One region of the Arthrobacter sp. MDT2-3 genome, then DNA from elsewhere that is predicted to be linked to it. Evidence: predicted binding sites of a transcription regulator. Region 1 holds the regulator's gene; each other region holds the start of a gene.
What was found. Region 1 encodes LexA, which represses DNA repair genes until DNA is damaged. Its sites were predicted from a motif close to TCGAACANNTGTTCGA; they were not measured.
Positions count from the first base shown of each region.

Region 2: a site for LexA is predicted at 3,787-3,802, ahead of AC5RUQ_RS01360 (LexA family protein). Genes of this name have one in related genera too.
Region 3: a site for LexA is predicted at 3,708-3,723, ahead of AC5RUQ_RS16845 (LexA family protein). Genes of this name have one in related genera too.

Region 1 covers NZ_JBNHFS010000003.1:36,051-41,403, reverse strand. Annotated here, with positions in the region: gene hflX (GTPase HflX) at 1-1,230, shown strand, start outside; gene AC5RUQ_RS10245 (ATP-dependent DNA helicase) at 1,223-3,280, shown strand; gene lexA (transcriptional repressor LexA) at 3,285-4,019, opposite strand; gene AC5RUQ_RS10235 (LysM peptidoglycan-binding domain-containing protein) at 4,390-4,749, shown strand; gene AC5RUQ_RS10230 (histidinol-phosphate transaminase) at 4,918-5,353, shown strand, end outside.
Region 2 covers NZ_JBNHFS010000001.1:288,152-293,504, reverse strand. Annotated here, with positions in the region: gene AC5RUQ_RS01375 (arabinan endo-1,5-alpha-L-arabinosidase) at 1-648, shown strand, start outside; gene AC5RUQ_RS01370 (beta-L-arabinofuranosidase domain-containing protein) at 675-2,969, shown strand; gene AC5RUQ_RS01365 (alpha/beta fold hydrolase) at 2,982-3,686, shown strand; gene AC5RUQ_RS01360 (LexA family protein) at 3,816-4,247, shown strand; gene AC5RUQ_RS01355 (Y-family DNA polymerase) at 4,275-5,353, shown strand, end outside.
Region 3 covers NZ_JBNHFS010000006.1:17,347-22,699, forward strand. Annotated here, with positions in the region: gene AC5RUQ_RS16820 (SOS response-associated peptidase) at 1-424, shown strand, start outside; gene AC5RUQ_RS16825 (hypothetical protein) at 434-577, shown strand; gene AC5RUQ_RS16830 (ATP-dependent DNA ligase) at 574-1,596, opposite strand; gene AC5RUQ_RS16835 (hypothetical protein) at 1,622-1,933, opposite strand; gene AC5RUQ_RS16840 (Y-family DNA polymerase) at 1,972-3,252, opposite strand; gene AC5RUQ_RS16845 (LexA family protein) at 3,263-3,694, opposite strand; gene AC5RUQ_RS16850 (HNH endonuclease family protein) at 4,157-5,032, shown strand.

The DNA of each region.
Region 1 (5,353 bases):
ACCCTCGCGGACGCGGAAAACTCGCTGCGTGAGCTCGCCGCCCTCGCCGAAACAGCCGGTTCGGAGGTGCTCGACGGACTCGTGCAGCGCCGTGACAAGCCGGACCCCGGCACGTTCCTGGGTTCAGGCAAGGCGCAGGAACTGAAGGACATCGTGATGTCCACCGGTGCCGATACCGTCGTGGTCGACGCCGAGCTGGCACCGTCCCAGCGCCGTGGCCTTGAAGACATCGTCAAGGTTAAGGTCATTGACCGGACAGGCCTGATCCTGGACATCTTCGCCCAGCATGCCAAGAGCCGGGAAGGCAAGGCGCAGGTGGAGCTCGCGCAGCTCGAGTACCTCCTTCCGCGCCTCCGCGGCTGGGGCGAATCGATGTCCCGCCAGGCCGGTGGCCAGGTGGGTGGCGCAGCGGCCGGCATGGGTTCACGTGGTCCCGGTGAGACGAAGATCGAACTGGACCGCCGAAGGATCCGTACCCGCATGGCCAAGCTGCGGCGCGAGATCGCCGCGATGAAGCCTGCCCGGGAGACGAAACGCGCCAACCGCCGTCGTAATGAGGTGCCCTCCGTGGCAATCGCCGGGTACACCAACGCCGGGAAGTCCTCGCTGTTGAACCGCTTGACCGACGCCGGAGTGCTCGTGGAGAACGCCCTGTTCGCCACCCTTGATCCCACGGTACGCAAGGCGGAAACCGCTGACGGCCTCGGTTACACGCTGGCCGATACTGTCGGTTTTGTCCGTTCGCTGCCCACCCAGCTGGTGGAGGCCTTCCGCTCTACCCTCGAGGAGGTTGCGGACTCGGACCTGATCCTTCACGTCGTGGATGTCTCGCACCCGGACCCGGAGGGCCAGATTGCTGCAGTCCGAAAGGTCTTCAGCGAAGTGGACGCCCGCAAGGTTCCGGAGATCATCGTCCTCAACAAGGCCGACGCCGCCGATCCCTTTGTGGTTGAACGGCTGAAGCAGCGCGAACCGCGCCACGTTGTGGTGTCGGCCCGCACGGGGGAGGGCATCCCCGAGCTGCTGAAGGCGATCAGCGAGGCCATTCCGCGGCCGTCGGTCAAGCTTGAGCTGCTCATTCCGTACGACCGTGGGGACCTGGTCAGCAAGCTGCATGAGTCCGACGCCGAGATCATCAGCGTCGACCACGATGAAGCCGGTACCCGGGCAGTTGTTAAAGTCCGGGAAGGCCTCGCGGCTGAACTGGAATCATTCGTCAGCAATGACTGACCTGGTGGCTGACGAAGCCACAGGCAAGGCCGGCGAGCAGTTCGTGATCGAGCTGCTCGACCGCGCCGTTGCCGGCATGGGCGGGCAAAGCCGCAGTGGACAGCACGAGATGGCCCGGCAGGTGGCCCGGGCGATTGAAACCGGCGACCACCTGCTCGTTCAGGCCGGAACGGGTACGGGCAAGTCGCTGGCGTACCTGATACCGCTGATTGCCCACGCCCTGGAGAGCGACAAGCCTGCCCTGGTGTCCACCGCAACGCTTGCCCTGCAGACACAGATTGTGGGCAGGGACATTCCGCGGCTCCTGAAAACCATCACCCCGGCCCTGGAGCGCCCGGTAAAAGTGGCCTTGGTCAAAGGCCGGTCCAATTACGTCTGCCTGCACAAGCTCGAAGGCGGGTTTCCCTCCGAGGAGCCGGCGGAGGGCCAGTTGTTTTCCCTGGGGGAGGACACCAGCGTCCCGCACTTTGCTGCGGCGGTGGGCGGTCCTGCTTCACAGCTGGGCAAGGAAGTGGTGCGCCTGCGGGAGTGGGCGGAGAAAACCACCACCGGTGACCGCGATGAGCTCCTGCCCGGCGTCACCGACCGTGCATGGCGGCAGGTCTCCGTCACGTCGATGGAATGCCTGGGTGCGCAGAAGTGCCCCATGGCCGCGGAGTGCTTCAGTGAGCTCGCACGGCAGGACGCCGCCGACGCCGACGTTGTGGTCACCAACCATGCCATGCTCGCCGTCAGCGCTTTTGAAGGGCTGGCGGTGCTTCCCGAATACGACGTCGTTGTGGTTGATGAGGCCCACGAACTCCAGGACAGGGTCACGGGCGCCGTCTCGGGGCAGCTGTCGGTGGCCATGGTCCACGCAGCTGCCGCCGGCGCCCGAAAGCACACTGCCATCACGGTCGATGCGCTCAACGCCGCTGCCGCGAACCTTGAAGTTGCCCTGGCGGGAGTTCCCAACGGGTTGCTCCCCAACGGACTGAACGATGAGCAGCTGGACTGCGTGGACCAGCTGCGCGAGGCCTGCCGTGCTGCCTTGTCCGACTCCAAGGGGGACAGCAGTACAACGGCCGACGGCGGGCGGCAGCTCGCGCGCTCCCGGCTGATGCTCATCCTGGAACTCTGCGAACGGCTCCTTGCCGCGCGGGAGAACCGGGAAGTGGTGTGGTTTTCCCGCGCCAGCTCCTTCGACCCCCAGCAGGGATATTCCCAACCGGACGAGACTGCACCCGCGCTGATCAATATTGCCCCGCTATCCGTCGCCGGACGACTGCGGGAGGGGTTGTTCGCGGGGCACACAGTTGTCCTCACCTCCGCAACCCTGGCCATCGGATCCGCGTTTGAGCCCGCAGCTGGTGGCCTGGGGCTGGTGGGCGAGGGTGCGCCGAGCTGGACCGGCGTTGACGTTGGCTCGCCCTTTGACTACCCGAAGCAGGGAATCCTGTACGTGGCCGGGCACCTGCCCAAGCCTGGCCGGGGGGCGTCCCCTGAAGCACTGGAAGAACTGGAGGCCCTGATCCGGGCTTCCAATGGTGGTGCGCTCTGCCTGTTTTCGTCCCGGCGGGCGGCAGAAGAAGCGGCCGACGCGCTCCGGCCAAAGCTGGACATGACCATCCTGTGCCAAGGTGACTCCACCATGACGGCACTGGTGAAACAGTTTGCCGACGAACCCGATACCTGCCTGTTCGGCACCATGTCCCTTTGGCAGGGCGTTGACGTTCCGGGCGGGTCATGCCGCCTCGTGGTCATCGACCGGATTCCCTTTCCCCGGCCCGACGATCCGCTGATGACGGCGCGGTCCCGGGCGGTGGCGCAGGCCGGAGGCAACGGCTTTATGTCCGTTTCTGCCACCCACGCCGCTATCCGGCTCGCTCAGGGAGCGGGACGGCTCATCCGGTCAACGGGGGACAAGGGTGTGGTGGCGGTGCTGGACTCCAGGCTGGCCACCGAACGGTACGCAGGCTTCCTCCGGGGTGCCCTGCCGCCGTTCTGGTCCACAACGGACAGGAAGACAGCCATTGCGGCGCTGGAACGGCTGGCGGGGGAGAACGCCTGAAAGGCTAGAGGGAGCGCAGCACCGAAACAACCTTGCCCATGATGGTGGCATGGTCGCCCAGGATGGGTTCGTACTGCGTGTTCTGCGGCAGCAGCCAGGTGTGGCCGTCGCGCTGGCGGAAGGTTTTCACCGTGGCCTCGTCGTCCAGCAGTGCTGCGACGATGTCTCCGTTGGCTGCGTCCGCCTGGCGGCGGACCACCACCCAGTCACCGTCGCAGATGGCGGCGTCCACCATGGAATCGCCGGCAACCTTGAGCATAAAGAGTTCCCCCTGGCCCACCAGCTGGCGGGGGAGCGCCAGGACGTCCTCCACCACCTGGTCCGCCAGGATTGGACCACCGGCAGCGATCCGGCCTACGAGGGGAACCATGGCAGTGTCCATGGCGGTGGGAAGCGCGGTGACGCTGCCGGTGCCGGCAGGCAGGAGCGCAGCCGGCTCGGCTGTCTGCTTGGGCGAACCCCCGTCCAAGGTGAGTGGCATCAGCACCTCCATGGCGCGCGGCCGCTTCGGGTCACGCCGGAGGTAGCCCAGCTTCTCCAGCTGCGAAAGCTGGTGCGTGACACTGGAGAGGCTCGCGAGGCCTACCGTGTCCCCGATTTCGCGCATTGACGGCGGATAACCGTTGTCATTCACTGAGCGCTGGATGGTCTCGAGGATTTTCTTCTGCCGCGGCGTCAGGCCTTTGGCGGTCTTCTTCGGTTGGGAGGTTGCCCTGCCCCCGGCGGCTGCTGCTGCCATATTCGCCAATGCCTTTCGGTTGCCCCGGGCTCTTCTTGGCCCGGACCTGAAGTTCACGCCGTCATTGTCAGACCCTGCTGATCAACTGTCGAGGTGGTAGTTCCTGTCTTCAAAGCTAGGCCAGCCACATTGCTTTTTCAAACATTTGTTCTAGCGAGTCTCGACATTATTCGTTGATAGGTGCTAAAACAGGAGAAGCAAAGTTCGAATATGTGTTCTATTCGGAGCGTAGCCATTCGAAGACCCAGACCAGCGGGTCTCGGGTAGCGCGGGTCCGGAGCGGAACGTCGGGCAGCACAGTAAAGGTCCAGGAGGGCTATTCATGTCAGCTACATCTGCTTCGCAGGATTCAATTTCGGTGCATCACCTCATGTCCGGGCGGGACAAGCCGCAGGCTGCTCGTCCTCCTGCACCGCTTCCGCCCCTGCGTCTGACGCGGCGCGGAAAGATCGTCCTGATCGGCATCCCCCTGGTGCTGCTTGCCGCCTTGCTGCTCTCCCTGGCGGGCTTCTTCAACTCGCCCGCCAAGGCCTCGGACTCGCCGGCGGACCTGGCTGTGACACCAACCGTCACCGTCACCGTGCAGCCGGGTGAGTCCCTGTGGGCCATTGCAGGAAGCGTTGCACCGGAGCGGGACGCGCGGGACGTTGTGGCAGACATTGTGCAGCTCAACAATCTGACTGCCGGCGCGGTCCTCCCGGGGCAGCAGCTGTTCGTCCCCACCCGGTAGCCGCACGAAGCCTGGAGACGCCGCCCTGGGACTGGAAGCGTCGCCCGGAAAGCGGGCAGGAGTAGCAGCGGGAAAGCCCCTGCAAAGGCTTCGCGGCAGCGGCACGCTGAGCGCGAACAGGAGCCCGTCACATTTTCCGGGGCCCGGCGCTGGCACTAAACTGTTCAGGTGAATGACCAGCTAGAGCGCCTCAACCGGCTACCCCTCCGCAGCAACCTCCGTGGGCTTACTCCCTACGGCGCGCCCCAGCTGGATGTCCCCATCCTCCTCAACGTCAACGAGAACACCCACGGTGTGCCGCAGGACGTTCGTGCGGCCATCAGCGCAGCAGTAACAGAGGCTGCCGCCGGACTCAACCGCTACCCGGACAGGGAGTTCAGTGAGTTGCGGAAGGCCCTGGCGGAATATCTGGGCCACGGGCTGGATGAGTCGAATGTTTGGGCGGCCAACGGCTCCAACGAAGTCCTCCAGCAGATTCTCCAGGCATTCGGCGGCCCCGGCCGCACGGCGCTGGGCTTCCCGCCCACGTACTCCATGTACCCCCTGCTGGCCAGCGGCACGGACACCGAATACATCGTGGGCGAACGGGCTGACGGCTACGGCC
Region 2 (5,353 bases), on a different contig from region 1:
TACATCACCCGGCATGGCGGCTACTATTACCTGTTTGTCTCGTTCGATTCCTGCTGCCGCGGGGGCGACTCCACGTACAAAGTAGCCGTGGGCCGGTCTACTTCCGTGAAGGGCCCCTACCTGGACAAAGAGGGCCGAGACATGTTTGGCGGCGGCGGTTCCGTGGTGCTGGATTCGCATGGAGCCATCACCGGACCCGGCGGCCAGTCGGTCTTCGGCGACTACCTGGCGTTCCACTACTACGACGGTTCCAACGAGGAGATCCCCTACTTCCCCACCCTGGGTGTGCAGAAGATCGAATGGGCTAACGGCTGGCCGGTATTCGACCAAACTGTGGGGCTGCCGGTGATTGCGAAGCAGCCCAAAGCCGTAGAGGCGGGTAGCGGCAAAAATGCCAGCTTCAGTGCCGCCGCCACGGGAACGCCGGGTCCGGTTGCTGCCTGGGAGACCTCTTCCGACGGCGGCGCAAGCTGGCACAGGGTCGGGACCCAGCCGGTTACCAAACGCACCGACGAGGGCATCTACCGTTCCACCCTCGAACTTCCGCCCCGGATGCCCGGCGACCCGGACGTGCTGGTGCGCGCCGTCTTCCGCAACGCCCACGGTACGGTGACCACGGACGCCGTCGGACTCTCTCCCAAGCAGTAACGCCCACCAGCAAGAAAGCCCATGCGATGACCAGCAGCACCGCCACTTCCAGGCTCGAGGCAGGGCGTCCTGTGGCACCGTTCCCCCTTGATCGGGTCCGACTCCTCGACAGTGACTTCAAGACTGCCCAGGAAACCTCCATCCGGTACGTCCTGGAACTTGATACACACAGGCTCTGCGCCCCCTACCTCTCGGAGGCCGGCCTGGATGCCGGTGCTGAACCGTACGGAAGCTGGGAACGGGACGGGATGGGTGGGCATATCGGCGGTCATTACCTGTCAGGCTGCGCACAGTTGTTCGCGGCCACCGGGGATGCGCGCCTGCTCGACAAGGTGCGGTCCGTCGTCGGCGTCCTTGGCAGGTGCCAGGACGCCGGTGACGACGGCTATGTGGGCGGCGTACCCGGCGGCCGGAAGCTGGGAAAGGAACTGGCCGCGGGCACCGTGGATGCGGACCTCTTCACCCTGAACGGACGGTGGGTCCCGCTCTACAACCTCCATAAAACGCTCGCTGGATTGCTGGACGCGTATTCGTACGCGGGATCAGCGGAGGCCTTGGAGATCGCCGCCGGGCTTGCCGACTGGTGGCTGGGCATTTCGGCCAAGATTTCCGGCGAGGCTTTTGAGGAGCTCCTGCATACTGAATTCGGCGGCATGAACGACGCCTTCGCCATCCTTGCCGGAATTACCGGCCGGGCCAACTACCTTCAGGAAGCCCACCGGTTCGCGCACCGCGCCATCCTGGAGCCGCTCGCCGCCGGCCAGGACCAATTGGACGGGCTGCACGCCAACACCCAGATCCCCAAGGCGGTGGGCTACGCCAGGCTCGCCGCCGCCGGCCACCGGGAATACGAGCAGGCCAGCTCCAGCTTCTGGGACTCGGTGGTCCTGCGCCGCTCCGTTTCCGTCGGCGGAAACAGCGTGCGGGAACACTTCCATCCCTCAGCCGACTTCACGCCGATGATCCTTGATGCCCAGGGCCCCGAAACCTGCAACACCTACAACATGCTGAAGCTGGCCAAGCTGCGCTTTGAACAGTTGGGCGACCCGGCCGCCGTCGACTTCTATGAACGGGCAACCTACAACCACATCCTGTCCTCCCAGCACCCCCGCCGCGGCGGCTTTGTGTACTTCACGCCCATGCGCCCCCGGCATTACCGCGTCTATTCACGGGCGCAGGAGTCCATGTGGTGCTGCGTCGGTTCGGGGCTGGAAAACCATGCCCGCTACGGTGAACTGATCTACAGCCACAGCGGGAACGAACTGCTCGTCAACCTCTACATCCCCTCGACCCTCGACTGGACGGATAAGGGCCTGCAGGTCAGGCTCGACACGGACTTCCCGAACTCCGACGAGGCAACGCTGCACGTCACGGCACACACCTCCGTTGAGGCCACCATCACCCTGAGGCGTCCGGGATGGGCCGCGGCATTTGAGGTCGACGGCGGGGCCGCGCCGGCCGGCGCCGGCCACGTCAGCATCAGCCGCACCTGGCAGGGCGATTCCGACGTCCGGATCCGGCTGACCCCCGGCTTCCGATCAGAAGGTCTGCCGGACGGTTCGCCCTGGGTCTCATTCCTTTACGGCCCCGTGGTGCTGGCATCGCGGGCGGGAACGGAAGGCGTACCCGGGTTCGAGGCAGCGGACGAACGGATGGGGCACGTGGCCTCGGGGCCCTTGCTGCCGCTTGCCGAAGCCTCCGTGGTCCCCAACGCCGCATCCATCCGGCTTCGCGACAGAGCCACAGTAACGGCGGAGCTGTCAATAATCGACGCCGGCGGGCAACCCGGCACCGTTGTCCTGGAACCGTTCCACGCCATCCACGACGAGCGGTACACCGTGTACTGGCCCTCCGGTGAGCCCAGCGAGCGGCGGGAGGAACTGCTGGAACTGGACCGGGCCGCCGTCGTACAGGGGGAAGTGGTGGATGGCGTAACCGCCGGGGAGCAACAGCCGGAGGCGGACCATGGCTTCCGTGGTGAAGGCACCCGTGCCGGGGGCGGCGAGGGCATCCACTGGCGCAGCGCAACCGGGTGGTTCTCCTACGTCCTTAATGATCGTGATGCCCGCGCCAGCCTGCTGCGGGTCCGCTTCCGCCCGGACGAAAACCGCAGCCATCAGCTGAGTCTGAACGGATTGCCTCTGGGCGAACTTGTCCGCCAGGAGCAAGAGGGCGGGGAGGTGCTGAGCGACTTTCGCATCGGGGATACCCATCGGGCTGCATTCCCTGGCGGCGGACTCGCCTTCACCGTCACGGCGCTGCCCGGCATGCGGACAGGGGATCTCCTGTCCGTCCAGCTCCTGTCGGTGCCTCCCCGGTAGTAGGGTTCCGTCATGGACATCATCCTCGTACCCGGATTCTGGTTGGACGCCTCATCCTGGGAGGAGGTGACGCCGGCCCTGGAGGTCGCCGGTCATCGGACCCATCCGCTCACGCTTCCCGGGCTCGAATCGGTGGACGCGAGCCGTGCCGGAATCGGCCTCCGCGACCATGTCGATGCGGTGGTGGCCCTCCTCGATTCCCTCGAAGGCAAGGTTGTGCTCGTAGGACATTCCGGCGGAGGTGCCATCATCCACGCGGCCCTGGATGCCCGGCCGAACCGGGTGGAGCGGGCCATCTACGTGGACAGTGGGCCCCTCGGCGAAGGAGGCGTCATCAACGACGAACTGCCCGCCGAGGGCGACGACGTGCCACTTCCGCCGTGGGAGGGCTTTGAAGACGCCGACCTGGTGGATCTGGACGAGGGGCTTCGCCAGGCCTTCCGTGCGCGGGCGATCCCGCAGCCGAAAGGCGTCGCCTACGACCAGCAGCACCTGAGTGATGAGCGCCGCTACGACGTTCCGGCCACCATCATCGCCTGCGAATTTCCGTCCTCCATGCTGAAGGAATGGATCAACGGCGGCCACCCCTTCGTTGCCGAATTGGCCCGGATGCGCGACGTCGAGTACGTCGACCTCCCCACGGGGCACTGGCCCCAGTTCACCAAGCCCGCGGAACTCGCCCGCGCCATCCAGGCGGCGGTGGAGCGCACGCCGTAGGCCGTCGTCGTCAATGTGTCGCTTCGTGCGCTCTACTTCACCCGCCAGAAAGGAAGGCCGCTGGCTGTGAATGTCCGGACCGGGGAGTACACTCAGAGTATCGAACATATATTCGAATAAGGGTGTGTTGTGGGCGTTGTTGTCGGTCCCCGTGTGATAGATGCGGGACTCTCTTTGCAGCTGGCTTGGGTGTCTCCGGTGCCCGTTGCTGCCGGTTATCCCTCGCCTGCGCAGGACTACTTCGACGGCCGGATAGACCTGAACGAGCACCTGATCAAGGACATCACCAGCACGTTTGTGGTCCGGGTTACCGGCGACTCGATGGAGCGCGCGGGCATCAGCGACGGCGATGAACTCATCGTCAACAGGGCCCTCGAACCAAAGGACGGCTGCGTGGTTATCGCCGTCCTGGACGGTGAGCTGACGGTCAAGCGGCTTCGCATCACCGCCACGGGCGTGGTGTTGCAGGCGGAAAACCCGAAGTACCCCGATATCAAGGTGTCGGCCCTCAGTGAGCTGACCATCTGGGGCGTGGCCACCCGGTGCCTGCACCATGTCTAAGGGACACGCGTGACCCGGCCAGCCATCATGCGGCAGATGCCCGAGATCGCCCACGTGGACGTCAACTGCTTCTATGCCAGCGCCGAACGCGCCTTTGACCCCTCCCTTGAGGGAAAGCCCCTGATCGTGCTCTCCAACAACGATGGCTGCGCCGTCACGCGCTCACCCGAAGCGAAGGCCCTGGGCATCGGAGTGGGCGAGCCCTGGTTCAAGCTCGCACCGCGGGCCAAGGAATGGGGCCTGATCGCGAAGTCCAGCAATTACGAACTCTATGGAGACATCAGCGCCCGCGTGATGGAACTGCTGGGCCGCTACTCCGCCTGGCTGGAGGTCTACAGCATCGACGAAGCATTCCTCGGCGTTAAGGGCACCCCGGACCACCTGCTGGAACTCGGGCGGACCATCAAGGCCGCGGCAGCCCGGAACGTCGGCGTCCCCGTCTGCGTGGGCATCGCCCGCACCAAAACCCTGGCCAAGCTGGCCAACCAGTGGGCCAAGCACAATGCGGCGTTCAACGGCGTCTGCCGCTGGGATTCGGTACCGCCGGAGCAGCAGGAGGCACTGATGGCCAGGCTCTCGGTGATTGAGGTCTGGGGCGTGGCAACCAGAATCACCAAACGCCTCAACGCCATGGGCATCCACTCCATTCTGGACCTCAAACGCGCAGACCCTGTCCGGATCCGCGAGCGCTTCTCGGTGGTGATGATGCGGACCGTCCTGGAACTGCAGGGGACACCCTGTATCCCCATGGAGGAGGCCCGGATTGGCCGGGACCAGCTGATCTTCTCCCGCTCTTTTTCCACTCCCATCACCAGGGCCCACGACGTGCGGCAGGTCCTCAGCGTCTATGCCCAAATGGCCAGCGGCCGGCTGGCCAAGCACAACCTGCAGGCCAAACTCCTCACCGCCTTCGCCGGAACGTCCCACTTCAACGCGCAGGAAACGTCCTTTCCCTCCGTGTGCATCCCGCTTCCCATGCCGACGGCGGACCCTGTCATCCTCACCAAAGCCGCCCACGCGCTGCTGCCCGCCATCATTGACGGCGCCAAGTACGCCCGCGCCGGCATCATGGTCACGGACCTGCGGCCCAGCGGCAACCAGAAACC
Region 3 (5,353 bases), on a different contig from region 1:
CCGTGCCATCGTCCCAGCCGAGGGCTATTACGAGTGGCAGAAGACCGAGGACGGGAAGAAGATCCCGAACTATCTGTACTCAGAGAAGGAGCCGTTGCTGGGCTTCGCTGGCCTGTACGAATGGTGGGCAGACCCATCTCTGCCTGAGGACGACCCGGAACGGTGGCTGCTCAGCTGCACGGTGCTCACTACGACGACGCAGGACGCGCTGGGGCACGTCCATGACCGTTCCCCGGTCATCATCCCGCGGGACCGGTTCGCTGAATGGTTGGACCCGGACCTGACCGACAAGGACGGCATCCAGCACCTGCTGGACTCTTTGCCGGAACCGACCCTGACACCTCGGATTGTCAGCCCTCGGGTCAACAGTGTGCGCAACAACGGACCGGAGCTCATCGAGCCCGCTGAGCCTGCAGCGAAATAGACTCGTGCAGTGATACTCACCGGCACCATTACCAACCCGGACGGCAGCCACAACCACATTGAGGCCGAGGGCGACACCTATGAGGATGCACGGGAAAACCTGTACGCGCTTCTGGAAGAGGGCCAAAACCTCATAGCCATCCGCAAGGACTAACCTGAGTCGAGACGGTCCGGGAGGACGACGTCGGCCGGGGTTAGCTCCGGCCTGGCCCGGAGTATCCGTAGGGGGTGCCGGAAGGACCTTCCGGAACATGCAGTGCCGGCGGAAACTTCAACAACCACGGGTTCCACGAGTGTCAGGGCCACGGGCTCCTTGTCCCTGTTGAACCTGTCCAGGGCCGTACCTTTCACTGTTGCCGGCCAAGGGTGCTCACCCTTTGGCGGGCGAAGCCATCGTGCCAGTTCCCGGCTTTCCCTTGTCTTTAGTGGTGTGGAGCGTCCGACGATGCGCAGTTCGCCGTCCAGGATGAGGCCGGCGACGACTTCTGAGGGTTGGGTGATCGGCCCGATCACTGCGCCGCAGATGATGTCCAGGGTCTCCCTGTGCTTGAGCTTCAACCAGGAACGGACGCCCGGCGTGTATGGCTGGTCAGTCCCCTTGATGACCAGCCCTTCGATCCCGGTATGCGGGAGCTCTTCGAGCCACTGCTCGGCAACACTCCGGTCCGTGGTGGTGGGGGAGAGGGACAGCGGCGGTTCCCAGCTGCTGGTGAGTTCTTCCAGGAGCGCCCGGCGGCCGCTCAGAGGCAGGTCCCTTGCGTCATGCCCTGCCACGGCCAGGACATCAAAAGCCGCGTAGCTGGCCGGCGTTGCGGAGATCAGCCCGGGGAGAGTCTTTGGCCCTGCGCCCAGGCGCTGCTGCAGGGCGTCGAAGTTCAGCCGTCCTTGGCTCCAAATTACGGCTTCGCCGTCGATCACGCATCCCGGCGGGACGGCCGCAGCGACCGCTGAGCAGAGTTCAGGGAAGTATCCAGAAAGTTCCTTTCCCTGACGGGACCATAGCGTGGCGCCGTGGTCGTCCCGAATGCAGATGCAGCGGTAGCCGTCCCACTTGGGTTCGTAGGAGAGGTTGCCGGGCAATGCGTCACCGCGTGGCATTTCTGGGATGGCTCGCGCCAAGGCGACTTTCACCGGCGGGGCGAGTCCGGCCGGTAGCCCGGCTACGTGGTCCATGGCCCTACGCTACGCATGGCCGGGCTTAGTTGTCAGTGATGGCTTCCAGCAGCCACTGCTCCGAGAGGGGATTGCGGCGCAGTTCAAAGGTCCGCAGCGGTGAGTCGGACCCTTGGCGGACCTGAACGCGCCAGTGTTCGATGTCTACGACGTTCCCGACGCCTACCGGGACGCTTCGGCGGGTCTCCCACCATGAGTCCCTGGCGAACCAGTGGACAGGTTCTTCGGTCACAGCCCAGATGCGTCCGTCGTAGCGGACGGCCAGGGGAGTGCCGGCAGTGGTGAACCGGACGTCCACCGAGGTATTGAGGGTAGGGGCTTCGTGGGTGATGGTCATGTGCTTGTTGTCTTTCTGGGTGGTGCAGAGAGCAGCCGTTAGGCGGCTTTGACGAGGGGGAGTTCGTCCCAGTGGGTGGTGTATCTGGGGGAGAGCATGTCGCGTTTCATGGTCCAGTCCGGCCCGCCCCGGATCCCGCCGTGACCCAGGCCGATGGACCCTCGGCCGTACCTACGGGTGACGTCTTCGAGCAGGGTTCCGATGTGGCGTTCCTCGTGTGGGTTCTCGAAGAGGGACAGCGGAGCTTGGTTGCCGGTGGGGCGCAGGTCGGTGACCATGATCCCTGCCCGTGCGTACCGGATGCCTTCGACGATCCGGGGCAGGAGGGCGTGGCCGGCTTTGGTCAGGATCACCGGGTCGGCGGTGGGCATCGGCAACGGCACGCACACGGAGGGGTAGGAGGTTTCGTTGGGGTTGAAGTGCGAGGTTCCGGCGAAAGCGGTGAGGACCTTGGCCTGCAGCCCGTGTTTGGCCAGCCTGGCTGAGGCCTGCTGCCCGTACACGCTCATGACCTGCCGGATCCCCGTGGCCGTGGTGATGGGTTTGGCGAAGGAGCGGGAGAAGATCAGCTGGTCCCGACCGATCCGTTCCTCCTCCATCGGGATGCAGGGGGTTCCCTGCAGTTCCAGGACGGTACGCATCATGACCACGTTGAACTTGTCCCGGATAGCGACCGGGTCGGCCCGGACCAGGTCGGCGATGGTGAAGATGCCCATCACGTTCAGCCGCCTGGTCAGCCGCCCGGCGATGCCCCACACTTCCTCCACGGACAGCCGCCCCAGCAAGGCCTCCCGCTCCGCGGCGGGGACGGAGTCCCAGTGGCACACCCCGGCGAAGGCCTTGTTGTTCTTCGCCCACTTGTTGGACAGCTTCGCCAGCGTCTTCGTCGGTGCGATCCCGACACAGACCGGCACTCCAACATTCCGCCGGACCGCTGCTTTCATGGACCGGCCCATCGCGGCCAGCTCGGCGGGGGTGCCTTTGACGCCGAGGAAGGCCTCGTCGATGCTGTAGACCTCCAGCCAGGCCGAGTACCGGCCCAGCAGCTCCATCACGCGGGCGCTGATGTCCCCGTACAGCTCGTAGTTGCTGGACAGTGCGACCAGGCCCCATTCCTTCGCCCGCGGGGCGAGCTTGAACCAGGGATCGCCCATGCCGATGCCGAGGGCTTTGGCCTCGGGGGAGCGGGTGACAGCGCAGCCGTCATTGTTTGACAGCACGATCACGGGCCTGCCCTCCAGGGAAGGGTCGAACGCCCGCTCCGCGGAGGCGTAGAAGCAGTTCACGTCCACGTGCGCGATCTGCGGCATGTGCCGCATTAGCGCCGGCTTAGACATGATGCAAACACCGGATAGCGGTGCCCCAAATGGTCAGGTCCGACAGTGCCGGGACCTGGATGTCAGGGTAGGCCGGGTTTTCCGCCTGCAGCACCACCCCTGTCGGGGTGATCCGCAGCCGCTTGATCGTCAGCTCCCCGTCCAGGACCGCGACGACCACTGCCCCGTCGCGCGGCTCCAGCGCTCGGTTCACGATTAGCTCATCGCCGTCACTGATCCCGGCACCTTCCATGGATTCCCCGGACACCCGCACCACATAGGTGCTTGTGATGTCCTTGATCAGGTGCGCGTTCAGATCGATCCGGCCATCGAAGTAGTCCTGGGCCGGCGACGGGAACCCCGCCGCGACCGGCACCGGGGACACCAGCACCGACAACAAGGAAACACCCGCGTCTATCACACGGGGACCGACAATAACGCGCACAACACACCTTTATTCGAATATATGTTCGAGTTAATCAGTGTACGCGCCAGGGCTGACAACGGGTGTTCTCCATCATGTTGCACTGGCCGCAGGATGCGCACGCGCGATGCCGCGGGCGGGCCGCTGCCCACAACCGGGGACAATTCTTTTCCGGGTTATCCACCGCTACGGCGGCCGAAGGGGAGCTGCCCCACTGGCTCCCCAGAATGCTGAACCGTGGATAACCCGAATTGCCCCCGATCATGGACAGCGGCCAGGGCAACTCGTGTGCGGGGCAGCGGGGGAGCCGACAGCTTAGGAACGGGCGGTGCAAACAACCGCAGAAGCGGGTGGACCAGCCACGCGCAGGGGATTCTGGACCTGCCTGGGGCAGGAGTGTGTGACAGGCACCATCACGGTGCTTCCCTTGTCTGTCGGCGGGCGCCGGTAGCGTGAATCTTCCCCGACCCACGCCTAGGGACCATGAAGATCACCCGCACTGCCGCCAAGACGCTGACTGCCCTGACCGCCCTGCTGCTGGCAGGATCCCTGGTTGGCTGCGACCCTGCAGCCCGTGCGCTTGAGGCCCTCGATTCCGCGCCCGGCACTGCGGCCGGGTCTCCGGCCCCGGGTGCTGCCGGTGACGTCGAAAACGCCATCGCTGTGCTGGGCAGTATCCCGGTCAAGGGTAGGGCGGCGAAGACCGGCTACAGTCGTGACGAGTTCGGGCCGGCCTGGTCCGACACGGACCACAACGGCTGTGACACCCGCAATGACATCCTCGCCCGGGATCTCACCAACGAGACCTTCAAGCCCGGCACCAACAACTGCGTCGTCGCCACCGGCACGCTGGCCGACAAGTACACCGGCACGACAATCGACTTCGTTCGCGGACAGGACACCAGCTCAGCGGTGCAAATTGACCACGTCGTTCCTCTGAGCGACGCCTGGCAAAAGGGCGCCCAGCAAATCAGCGACGATCAGCGCAAAGAACTCGCCAACGACCCCCTGAACCTGATGGCAGCTGACGGTGCGACGAACAGCGCCAAGGGGGATAAGGGTGCCGCCACATGGCTGCCCCCGAATAAGACGTTCCGCTGCGAATACGTCTCAAAACAAGTGGCCGTCAAGGCCAAGTACAGCCTCTGGTCACTCAAGCCGAGCACAATGCGATCGCGGGCATCCTGGCCACGTGCACGTGAGCACGCCCCGGTACTGAATGAAGCCGCCCCCGGGCAGCCCTGGTCTGGCGGCAGAATCAGGACACGCGCCGGAAGTGGCCCGGCTTCACCTGCACCAGGATCGGCAGTGCCAGCTGGACCGGGACGACGCCGACGGGCTCCTCGAGCAGCTCATTGATCGACGTCTGCCCTTTCAGCTCCCCTGATCCGTCCCTGTCCATGCCTCGACCCTAGACATCCGCGGGGACAGACGTTTCCTAGACACGCTGGGGGAGCAGCGGAGTGTCCGCGTTCAAAACGCGGACCCTCCCGGTGTAAACATCTGCTGCTTACGCCTTCGAGCATGTAACAGGCTGGACTGGCGTGGAAGTTTCAGGCCCTACCGCCACCGGCCGACTGGGGGGAGAGGCCGGTGACGGAGGACGCTCTCAGTTTACGCTCCCAACGACTGGTTTCCGCTGCGCTGCAACCAGTTGATGGGCGTCCGCTTCGCGGCCGG